Regions from separate parts of the Clostridium sp. AWRP genome, predicted to be linked through region 2. Evidence: a T-box and tRNA genes for the amino acid it is inferred to sense, from the RefSeq annotation. Region 2 holds a T-box; the other regions hold tRNA genes.

Region 1 (3,285 bases), 640 kb from region 2:
AAGCTCCTTCGGGAGTGGATTAGCGGCGGACGGGTGAGTAACACGTGGGTAACCTACCTCAAAGAGGGGGATAGCCTCCCGAAAGGGAGATTAATACCGCATAATAATCAATTTTCACATGGAAACTGATTTAAAGGAGTAATCCGCTTTGAGATGGACCCGCGGCGCATTAGCTAGTTGGTAGGATAACGGCCTACCAAGGCGACGATGCGTAGCCGACCTGAGAGGGTGATCGGCCACATTGGAACTGAGAGACGGTCCAGACTCCTACGGGAGGCAGCAGTGGGGAATATTGCACAATGGGCGAAAGCCTGATGCAGCAACGCCGCGTGAGTGAAGAAGGTTTTCGGATTGTAAAGCTCTGTCTTTGGGGACGATAATGACGGTACCCAAGGAGGAAGCCACGGCTAACTACGTGCCAGCAGCCGCGGTAATACGTAGGTGGCGAGCGTTGTCCGGAATTACTGGGCGTAAAGAGTGCGTAGGCGGATATTTAAGTGAGATGTGAAATACCCGGGCTTAACCCGGGCACTGCATTTCAAACTGGGTATCTGGAGTGCGGGAGAGGAGAATGGAATTCCTAGTGTAGCGGTGAAATGCGTAGAGATTAGGAAGAACACCAGTGGCGAAGGCGATTCTCTGGACCGTAACTGACGCTGAGGCACGAAAGCGTGGGTAGCAAACAGGATTAGATACCCTGGTAGTCCACGCCGTAAACGATGAGTACTAGGTGTAGGAGGTATCGACCCCTTCTGTGCCGCAGTAAACACAATAAGTACTCCGCCTGGGAAGTACGATCGCAAGATTAAAACTCAAAGGAATTGACGGGGGCCCGCACAAGCAGCGGAGCATGTGGTTTAATTCGAAGCAACGCGAAGAACCTTACCTGGACTTGACATACCCTGAATATCTTAGAGATAAGAGAAGCCCTTCGGGGCAGGGATACAGGTGGTGCATGGTTGTCGTCAGCTCGTGTCGTGAGATGTTAGGTTAAGTCCTGCAACGAGCGCAACCCCTGTTGTTAGTTGCTAACATTTAGTTGAGCACTCTAGCAAGACTGCCGCGGTTAACGCGGAGGAAGGTGGGGATGACGTCAAATCATCATGCCCCTTATGTCCAGGGCAACACACGTGCTACAATGGGCAGTACAGAGAGAAGCAAGACCGCAAGGTGGAGCAAACCTCAAAAACTGCCCCCAGTTCGGATTGCAGGCTGAAACTCGCCTGCATGAAGTTGGAGTTGCTAGTAATCGCGAATCAGAATGTCGCGGTGAATACGTTCCCGGGCCTTGTACACACCGCCCGTCACACCATGAGAGCTGGCAACACCCGAAGTCCGTAGTCTAACTTAGGAGGACGCGGCCGAAGGTGGGGTTAGTAATTGGGGTGAAGTCGTAACAAGGTAGCCGTAGGAGAACCTGCGGCTGGATCACCTCCTTTCTAGGGAGTCGAAAGATAGAGTATAATCTATCTTATAAATTGATGGTTTAAGTAAGTTGAAACTTAAAAATTGATAGTAACGAGTATATCAAGGAAAAACATGAGCGAGGAACAGAGTTTACTTATGTAAATGAGTACCGCAGTGAATGATTTTGAGGTCGATATGCGAAGTTAATAGCAATTTTTCACTCTGTTTAATTTTGAAGGATCATAGATTCTTCACAGTATCACTTTTGAATTTAAGTGGTATGATGATGATAAAAAATTGATAGTAACGAGCAAGACAAGGAAAAGCTTGAATGAGAAGCGGAGTTTACTTATGTAAATGAGCACTGGAATGAAAGCTTTGACGAAGTGTTGTGCAGTTAATAGCAATTTTTTAAAAATAGAATAAAAATATTTTGGGGGTATAGCTCAGCTGGGAGAGCATCTGCCTTGCACGCAGAGGGTCAAGAGTTCGAATCTCTTTATCTCCACCATTTAGGGCTTATAGCTCAGCTGGTTAGAGCGCACGCCTGATAAGCGTGAGGTCGATGGTTCGAGTCCATTTAAGCCCACCAAAGGTTTTCATTAGAAAACCATTTTCAGTTTACGATGTAAATTGAAAAATTGTCCTTTGAAAATTGCACAGTAAATAAGAAATAAAGTAAAGCTAAGGTTATAATATAACCTTTGTAGAATAACTTTAGTATCATTCTAAACATTTAAGATGATACAGAGAAAATTGCAAATAGCAATTTTCGATAATGAAAGGTCAAGCTACAAAGGGCGCATGGAGGATGCCTTGGCACCAGGAGCCTAAGAAGGACGTGATAAGCTGCGAAAAGCTCTGGGTAGGCGCAAATAGCCAGAGAACCAGAGATATCCGAATGGGGAAACCCACCTAGACAACACTAGGTACTGCAGACTGAATACATAGGTTTGTAGAGGCAAACCCGGGGAACTGAAACATCTAAGTACCCGGAGGAAGAGAAAGAAACATCGATTTCCTAAGTAGCGGCGAGCGAAAGGGAAAGAGCCCAAACCAGGAACTTGTTCCTGGGGTTGCGGATAGATTATAAATACTGTGAAGTGCTAATTGAAGAGAGCTGGAAGGCTCTGCCGGAGAAGGTAAAAGCCCTGTAAATGAAAGCAAAGAACAGTCAGATCTAATCCAGAGTACCACGAGACACGAGAAACCTTGTGGGAAACAGGGAGGACCACCTCCCAAGGCTAAATACTACCTGGTGACCGATAGAGAAGGAGTACCGTGAGGGAAAGGTGAAAAGAACCCCGGGAGGGGAGTGAAATAGAACTTGAAACCGTGTGTCCACAAACAGTCGAAGTACGTAAAGTACGACGGCGTGCTTTTTGTAGAACGAGCCAGCGAGTTACGATGTGCAGCAAGGTTAAGTACTTAAGGTACGGAGCCGGAGGGAAACCGAGTCTGAAAAGGGCGCGAAGTTGTATGTTGTAGACCCGAAACCGAGTGACCTATCCATGGCCAGGTTGAAGCGGAAGTAAAATTCCGTGGAGGACCGAACCACGTTGGTGTTGAAAAACCATGGGATGAGCTGTGGATAGCGGAGAAATTCCAATCGAACTCGGAGATAGCTGGTTCTCCTCGAAATAGCTTTAGGGCTAGCGTCGGAAATGAGTAATGGAGGTAGAGCACTGAATGGGGTAGGGGCTGACAACAGTTACTGAACCTTATCAAACTCCGAATGCCATATACTTGAATTCCGGCAGTCAGACTGCGAATGATAAGATCCGTGGTCAAAAGGGAAACAGCCCAGACCACCAGCTAAGGTCCCAAAGTGTAAGTTAAGTGGGAAAGGATGTGTGATTTCTAAGACAACTAGGATGT
Region 2 (3,285 bases):
TTGTATAGAATAAGAGATTTTATATTTATGGATGCAGTAAATCTTTCAGGAAATTTACTGGGGTTTATAAGTGATATATTTTTAGACTTTAATAAAAAACAAGTAAAGGGATTTGTTATAACCCCTAACAACATATTTAAAAAAAGTTTAAACGTATTTATAAAGGATATAGTGAGTTTAACATCTGTAATAGTTGTTACTAATGCAAATAGGGATAAGTATTTTCAATTTAATGATGTAAAGAAAATGAATGTAGTGGATGAAAAAGGATGTTTGATAGGAATGGTGGAAGATATATTATTTGATGAAGAAAGTTTTTGCATAAAAGCAGTTATACTTTCCACTGGATTTATAAATAATTTTATAAAAGGGAAAAAAATATTGCTTATAGATGATTTGACTTTAGGTGAAGAGAACTTATTTTACAGAGGAAAAAAAGAAAATTTAAAGTTTTTTAATTCTCCTCATGTACTATTTAACTCAGATAAGGCATCTGAAAGAAAATAGGTTAGCATACTGATTGGTTATTTTTTTGAAAATTACTAAGAAGGGAAAATACCTAAATATAATTAGGATTGTGGAAGATGATGCGGATGAATATTAGTAAAAATTCTCTTGTCAAATATGTACTTATAATAGCTATATTTGCAGCTGCTGCTTTGCTTGTTGCTAAAAGTTCTGTATTAAGGGAAATGTTATATTTGATTTTTATATCTTTTTTAATAGCCTATACCCTAAAACCTATAGAAATAAAAATGGTTAATGCTGGAATAAACAAAAAAGTTAGTGCTATTATTATAATAGGTATACTGATTTTACTAGTTGTTTCTACATTTGCCCTTCTTATACCATCTTTATTTAAGGAAAGTTTAAAGTTAAATGCCACTGCTGCAAGTATTCAGACGTTAATAGACAGATTTTATGCAAAACTAAAGTTAATTCAAGGCAATAGGACAATGCACTTATTAGTAAATAATTTAAATAGAAGGATTGACAGTGAAATTGCTTCTGTATTTGTTAAAATATTTGATTTCTTAATGAATATGGGAGAAAATATATTGTATTTAGTAGTTATACCAATAATAACTTATTATTTTTTAGCAGATGATAAATGTATAAATGAAACTCTACTTTCCGCATTCCCAGTAAATAGTAGAAAACCTATTAAAAAAATATGCTGCCATGCAGATAAGATATTAGGACGATATATAGCAAGTCAGCTCATATTGAGTGCCCTTGTGGGAATAGCTACTTTTTTTATACTTATATTTTTAAAGGTAGAATTTCCTATAATATTATCCATATTAAATGCATTCTTTAATATAATACCTTATTTTGGTCCTATATTTGGTGCTCTTCCGGCTATAGTTATAGCCCTTATAAAATCTCCAGAAACAGCTTTATGGACAGTTATATGGCTTTATCTCCTGCAGCAGATAGAAGGAAACATACTATCACCTAAGGTCACAGGAGATAGCATAGATATGCATCCTCTTATAGTCATTCTTCTATTAATAGTTGGAGGTAAAGTATCAGGATTTATTGGAATGGTATTAGCAGTACCTTTTGGAGTTGTAATTAAAGTTATATATGATGATCTGAATTACTATATGTTTTAGTTAGAATTTCAGATTAGAAAAGCCTGCAATATTGACATAAAAGTGTATTTAAATTATAATTTGTATCGTAATGGAATATAGGCAATGAATAGAAAAAGTAAATATTTTATTATACAAAGAGAGGAAGTGGATGGTGTAAACTTCTTATAATATATATTGAAGCTATCTATGAGTCATAACATATAATTTAAGAGATACAGGTTTTTTATTTTACATATCTGTTTAATTAGGGTGGTACCGCGGATTCAGCTTTCGTCCCTTTTCAGGGATGGGAGCTTTTTAATTAAAATTATTTTTTACATAATAAAATGACAAAATTTGATTACATATGAGTGAAGAGGAGAGATACATATGGAGAAATTAGGATTAAATCAAATTAGAGAGATGTATTTAAGTTTTTTTGAAAAGAAGGGTCATTTAAGGATGTCAAGTTTTTCTTTAGTCCCCAATAATGATAAGAGCTTACTTCTTATAAATGCAGGAATGGCACCTCTTAAACCCTATTTTACAGGATTGAAGGTTCCACCTAGAAAAAGGGTGACTACCTGTCAGAAATGTATAAGGACAGGAGATATTGAAAACGTTGGGAAGACATCCAGACATGGTACTTTTTTTGAAATGCTTGGAAATTTTTCTTTTGGAGACTATTTCAAGGAAGAAGTAATTCCCTGGGCTTGGGAATTTACTACTGATGTTTTAAAAATTCCTAAAGATAAATTATATGTTACCATATATTTAGATGACGATGAAGCTTATGATATATGGGTGAAAAAGACGGACATAGATCCATCTAGAATATTCAGGCTAGGAAAAGAAGATAATTTTTGGGAACATGGAGCAGGACCCTGTGGACCTTGTTCGGAGATTCACTATGACAGAGGCGAAGGAAAGATAACTACAGTAGATGAATTTGTAAAAGCAGGTGATAGTGACAGGGTAGTTGAATTTTGGAACTTGGTATTTACACAATTTGATAAAGATGAAGAAGGAAACTACAATAAGCTTTCTCATCCAAATATAGATACGGGTATGGGTCTTGAGAGAATGGCAACTATAATGCAGGGTAAAAACAGTATATTTGAAGTAGACACTATAAATTCTATATTAAAAGCAGTAAGCAATATGGCTGGTATAGAATACGGTAAAAATGAAAAAAGTGATATGTCCATGAGAATAATAACAGATCATGTGAGAAGTGTTACATTTATGATAAGTGATGGAATACTTCCATCTAATGAAGGCCGTGGGTATGTGCTTAGAAGACTTTTAAGAAGGGCTGCAAAGCATGGAAAGTCCCTTGGCATTAAGGAAGGATTTTTGTATAAACTTACAGAAGTTGTCATAAATAATTCTTGTGGAAATTATTCTGCATTGAAGGAAAAAGAAGAGTATATAAAAAAGATTATAAAGCTAGAAGAGGAAAGATTTGATGAAACTATAGACAGTGGAATGCAAATTTTAAATGACTTTATATCTGACTTAAAGTCAAATAAAAATACTGTACTGGAGGGTGAAAAGGCATTTAAATTATATGATACGTATGGTTTCCCTATAGAACTTACTCAAGAAATATTAGAAGAAAAAGGAATGACTGTAGATTTAGATGAATTCAATCATAATATGAAAGATCAGAGGGAAAGAGCAAGATCTGCTAGAGCAGAGACCA
Region 3 (3,285 bases), 670 kb from region 2:
TGTAAAGCTCTGTCTTTGGGGACGATAATGACGGTACCCAAGGAGGAAGCCACGGCTAACTACGTGCCAGCAGCCGCGGTAATACGTAGGTGGCGAGCGTTGTCCGGAATTACTGGGCGTAAAGAGTGCGTAGGCGGATATTTAAGTGAGATGTGAAATACCCGGGCTTAACCCGGGCACTGCATTTCAAACTGGGTATCTGGAGTGCGGGAGAGGAGAATGGAATTCCTAGTGTAGCGGTGAAATGCGTAGAGATTAGGAAGAACACCAGTGGCGAAGGCGATTCTCTGGACCGTAACTGACGCTGAGGCACGAAAGCGTGGGTAGCAAACAGGATTAGATACCCTGGTAGTCCACGCCGTAAACGATGAGTACTAGGTGTAGGAGGTATCGACCCCTTCTGTGCCGCAGTAAACACAATAAGTACTCCGCCTGGGAAGTACGATCGCAAGATTAAAACTCAAAGGAATTGACGGGGGCCCGCACAAGCAGCGGAGCATGTGGTTTAATTCGAAGCAACGCGAAGAACCTTACCTGGACTTGACATACCCTGAATATCTTAGAGATAAGAGAAGCCCTTCGGGGCAGGGATACAGGTGGTGCATGGTTGTCGTCAGCTCGTGTCGTGAGATGTTAGGTTAAGTCCTGCAACGAGCGCAACCCCTGTTGTTAGTTGCTAACATTTAGTTGAGCACTCTAGCAAGACTGCCGCGGTTAACGCGGAGGAAGGTGGGGATGACGTCAAATCATCATGCCCCTTATGTCCAGGGCAACACACGTGCTACAATGGGCAGTACAGAGAGAAGCAAGACCGCAAGGTGGAGCAAACCTCAAAAACTGCCCCCAGTTCGGATTGCAGGCTGAAACTCGCCTGCATGAAGTTGGAGTTGCTAGTAATCGCGAATCAGAATGTCGCGGTGAATACGTTCCCGGGCCTTGTACACACCGCCCGTCACACCATGAGAGCTGGCAACACCCGAAGTCCGTAGTCTAACTTAGGAGGACGCGGCCGAAGGTGGGGTTAGTAATTGGGGTGAAGTCGTAACAAGGTAGCCGTAGGAGAACCTGCGGCTGGATCACCTCCTTTCTAGGGAGTCGAAAGATAGAGTATAATCTATCTTATAAATTGATGGTTTAAGTAAGTTGAAACTTAAAAATTGATAGTAACGAGTATATCAAGGAAAAACATGAGCGAGGAACAGAGTTTACTTATGTAAATGAGTACCGCAGTGAATGATTTTGAGGTCGATATGCGAAGTTAATAGCAATTTTTCACTCTGTTTAATTTTGAAGGATCATAGATTCTTCACAGTATCACTTTTGAATTTAAGTGGTATGATGATGATAAAAAATTGATAGTAACGAGCAAGACAAGGAAAAGCTTGAATGAGAAGCGGAGTTTACTTATGTAAATGAGCACTGGAATGAAAGCTTTGACGAAGTGTTGTGCAGTTAATAGCAATTTTTTAAAAATAGAATAAAAATATTTTGGGGGTATAGCTCAGCTGGGAGAGCATCTGCCTTGCACGCAGAGGGTCAAGAGTTCGAATCTCTTTATCTCCACCATTTAGGGCTTATAGCTCAGCTGGTTAGAGCGCACGCCTGATAAGCGTGAGGTCGATGGTTCGAGTCCATTTAAGCCCACCAAAGGTTTTCATTAGAAAACCATTTTCAGTTTACGATGTAAATTGAAAAATTGTCCTTTGAAAATTGCACAGTAAATAAGAAATAAAGTAAAGCTAAGGTTATAATATAACCTTTGTAGAATAACTTTAGTATCATTCTAAACATTTAAGATGATACAGAGAAAATTGCAAATAGCAATTTTCGATAATGAAAGGTCAAGCTACAAAGGGCGCATGGAGGATGCCTTGGCACCAGGAGCCTAAGAAGGACGTGATAAGCTGCGAAAAGCTCTGGGTAGGCGCAAATAGCCAGAGAACCAGAGATATCCGAATGGGGAAACCCACCTAGACAACACTAGGTACTGCAGACTGAATACATAGGTTTGTAGAGGCAAACCCGGGGAACTGAAACATCTAAGTACCCGGAGGAAGAGAAAGAAACATCGATTTCCTAAGTAGCGGCGAGCGAAAGGGAAAGAGCCCAAACCAGGAACTTGTTCCTGGGGTTGCGGATAGATTATAAATACTGTGAAGTGCTAATTGAAGAGAGCTGGAAGGCTCTGCCGGAGAAGGTAAAAGCCCTGTAAATGAAAGCAAAGAACAGTCAGATCTAATCCAGAGTACCACGAGACACGAGAAACCTTGTGGGAAACAGGGAGGACCACCTCCCAAGGCTAAATACTACCTGGTGACCGATAGAGAAGGAGTACCGTGAGGGAAAGGTGAAAAGAACCCCGGGAGGGGAGTGAAATAGAACCTGAAACCGTGTGTCCACAAACAGTCGAAGTACGTAAAGTACGACGGCGTGCTTTTTGTAGAACGAGCCAGCGAGTTACGATGTGCAGCAAGGTTAAGTACTTAAGGTACGGAGCCGGAGGGAAACCGAGTCTGAAAAGGGCGCGAAGTTGTATGTTGTAGACCCGAAACCGAGTGACCTATCCATGGCCAGGTTGAAGCGGAAGTAAAATTCCGTGGAGGACCGAACCACGTTGGTGTTGAAAAACCATGGGATGAGCTGTGGATAGCGGAGAAATTCCAATCGAACTCGGAGATAGCTGGTTCTCCTCGAAATAGCTTTAGGGCTAGCGTCGGAAATGAGTAATGGAGGTAGAGCACTGAATGGGGTAGGGGCTGACAACAGTTACTGAACCTTATCAAACTCCGAATGCCATATACTTGAATTCCGGCAGTCAGACTGCGAATGATAAGATCCGTGGTCAAAAGGGAAACAGCCCAGACCACCAGCTAAGGTCCCAAAGTGTAAGTTAAGTGGGAAAGGATGTGTGATTTCTAAGACAACTAGGATGTTGGCTCAGAAGCAGCCACTCATTTAAAGAGTGCGTAATAGCTCACTAGTCAAGAGATCATGCGCCGAAAATGTCCGGGGCTAAAACTTACCACCGAAGCTGTGGACTCGAAAGAGTGGTAGAGGAGCATCCTGTATGAGTAGAAGTCGTACCGGAAGGAACGGTGGATTGTACAGGAGAGAGAATGCTGGCATAAGTAGCGAGAAATAAGTGAGAATCTTATTGGTCGAAAACCTAAGGTTTCCTGGGGAAGGTTCGTCCGCCCAGGGTAAGTCGGGACCTAAGCCGAGGCCGAAAGGCGTAGGTGATGGACAATCGGTTGAAATTCCGATACCGCATAAAAGCGTTTGACA

What was found. The T-box of region 2 lies ahead of alaS (alanine--tRNA ligase). A T-box ahead of a tRNA ligase gene usually reads a tRNA of that ligase, here a tRNA-Ala.
Region 1: it encodes a tRNA-Ala, which carries the amino acid that the T-box ahead of alaS (alanine--tRNA ligase) is inferred to sense. The anticodon was not compared.
Region 3: it encodes a tRNA-Ala, which carries the amino acid that the T-box ahead of alaS (alanine--tRNA ligase) is inferred to sense. The anticodon was not compared.

The regions. Positions count from the first base shown of each region.
Region 1 is NZ_CP029758.2:684,219-687,503, forward strand. Features, by position in the region: rRNA gene DMR38_RS03105 (16S ribosomal RNA) at 1-1,439, shown strand, start outside; tRNA gene DMR38_RS03110 (tRNA-Ala) at 1,843-1,918, shown strand; tRNA gene DMR38_RS03115 (tRNA-Ile) at 1,923-1,999, shown strand; rRNA gene DMR38_RS03120 (23S ribosomal RNA) at 2,192-3,285, shown strand, end outside.
Region 2 is NZ_CP029758.2:1,322,394-1,325,678, forward strand. Features, by position in the region: gene DMR38_RS06130 (PRC-barrel domain-containing protein) at 1-507, shown strand, start outside; gene DMR38_RS06135 (AI-2E family transporter) at 594-1,619, shown strand; T-box leader at 1,695-1,882, shown strand; gene alaS (alanine--tRNA ligase) at 1,971-3,285, shown strand, end outside.
Region 3 is NZ_CP029758.2:650,816-654,100, forward strand. Features, by position in the region: rRNA gene DMR38_RS02920 (16S ribosomal RNA) at 1-1,087, shown strand, start outside; tRNA gene DMR38_RS02925 (tRNA-Ala) at 1,491-1,566, shown strand; tRNA gene DMR38_RS02930 (tRNA-Ile) at 1,571-1,647, shown strand; rRNA gene DMR38_RS02935 (23S ribosomal RNA) at 1,840-3,285, shown strand, end outside.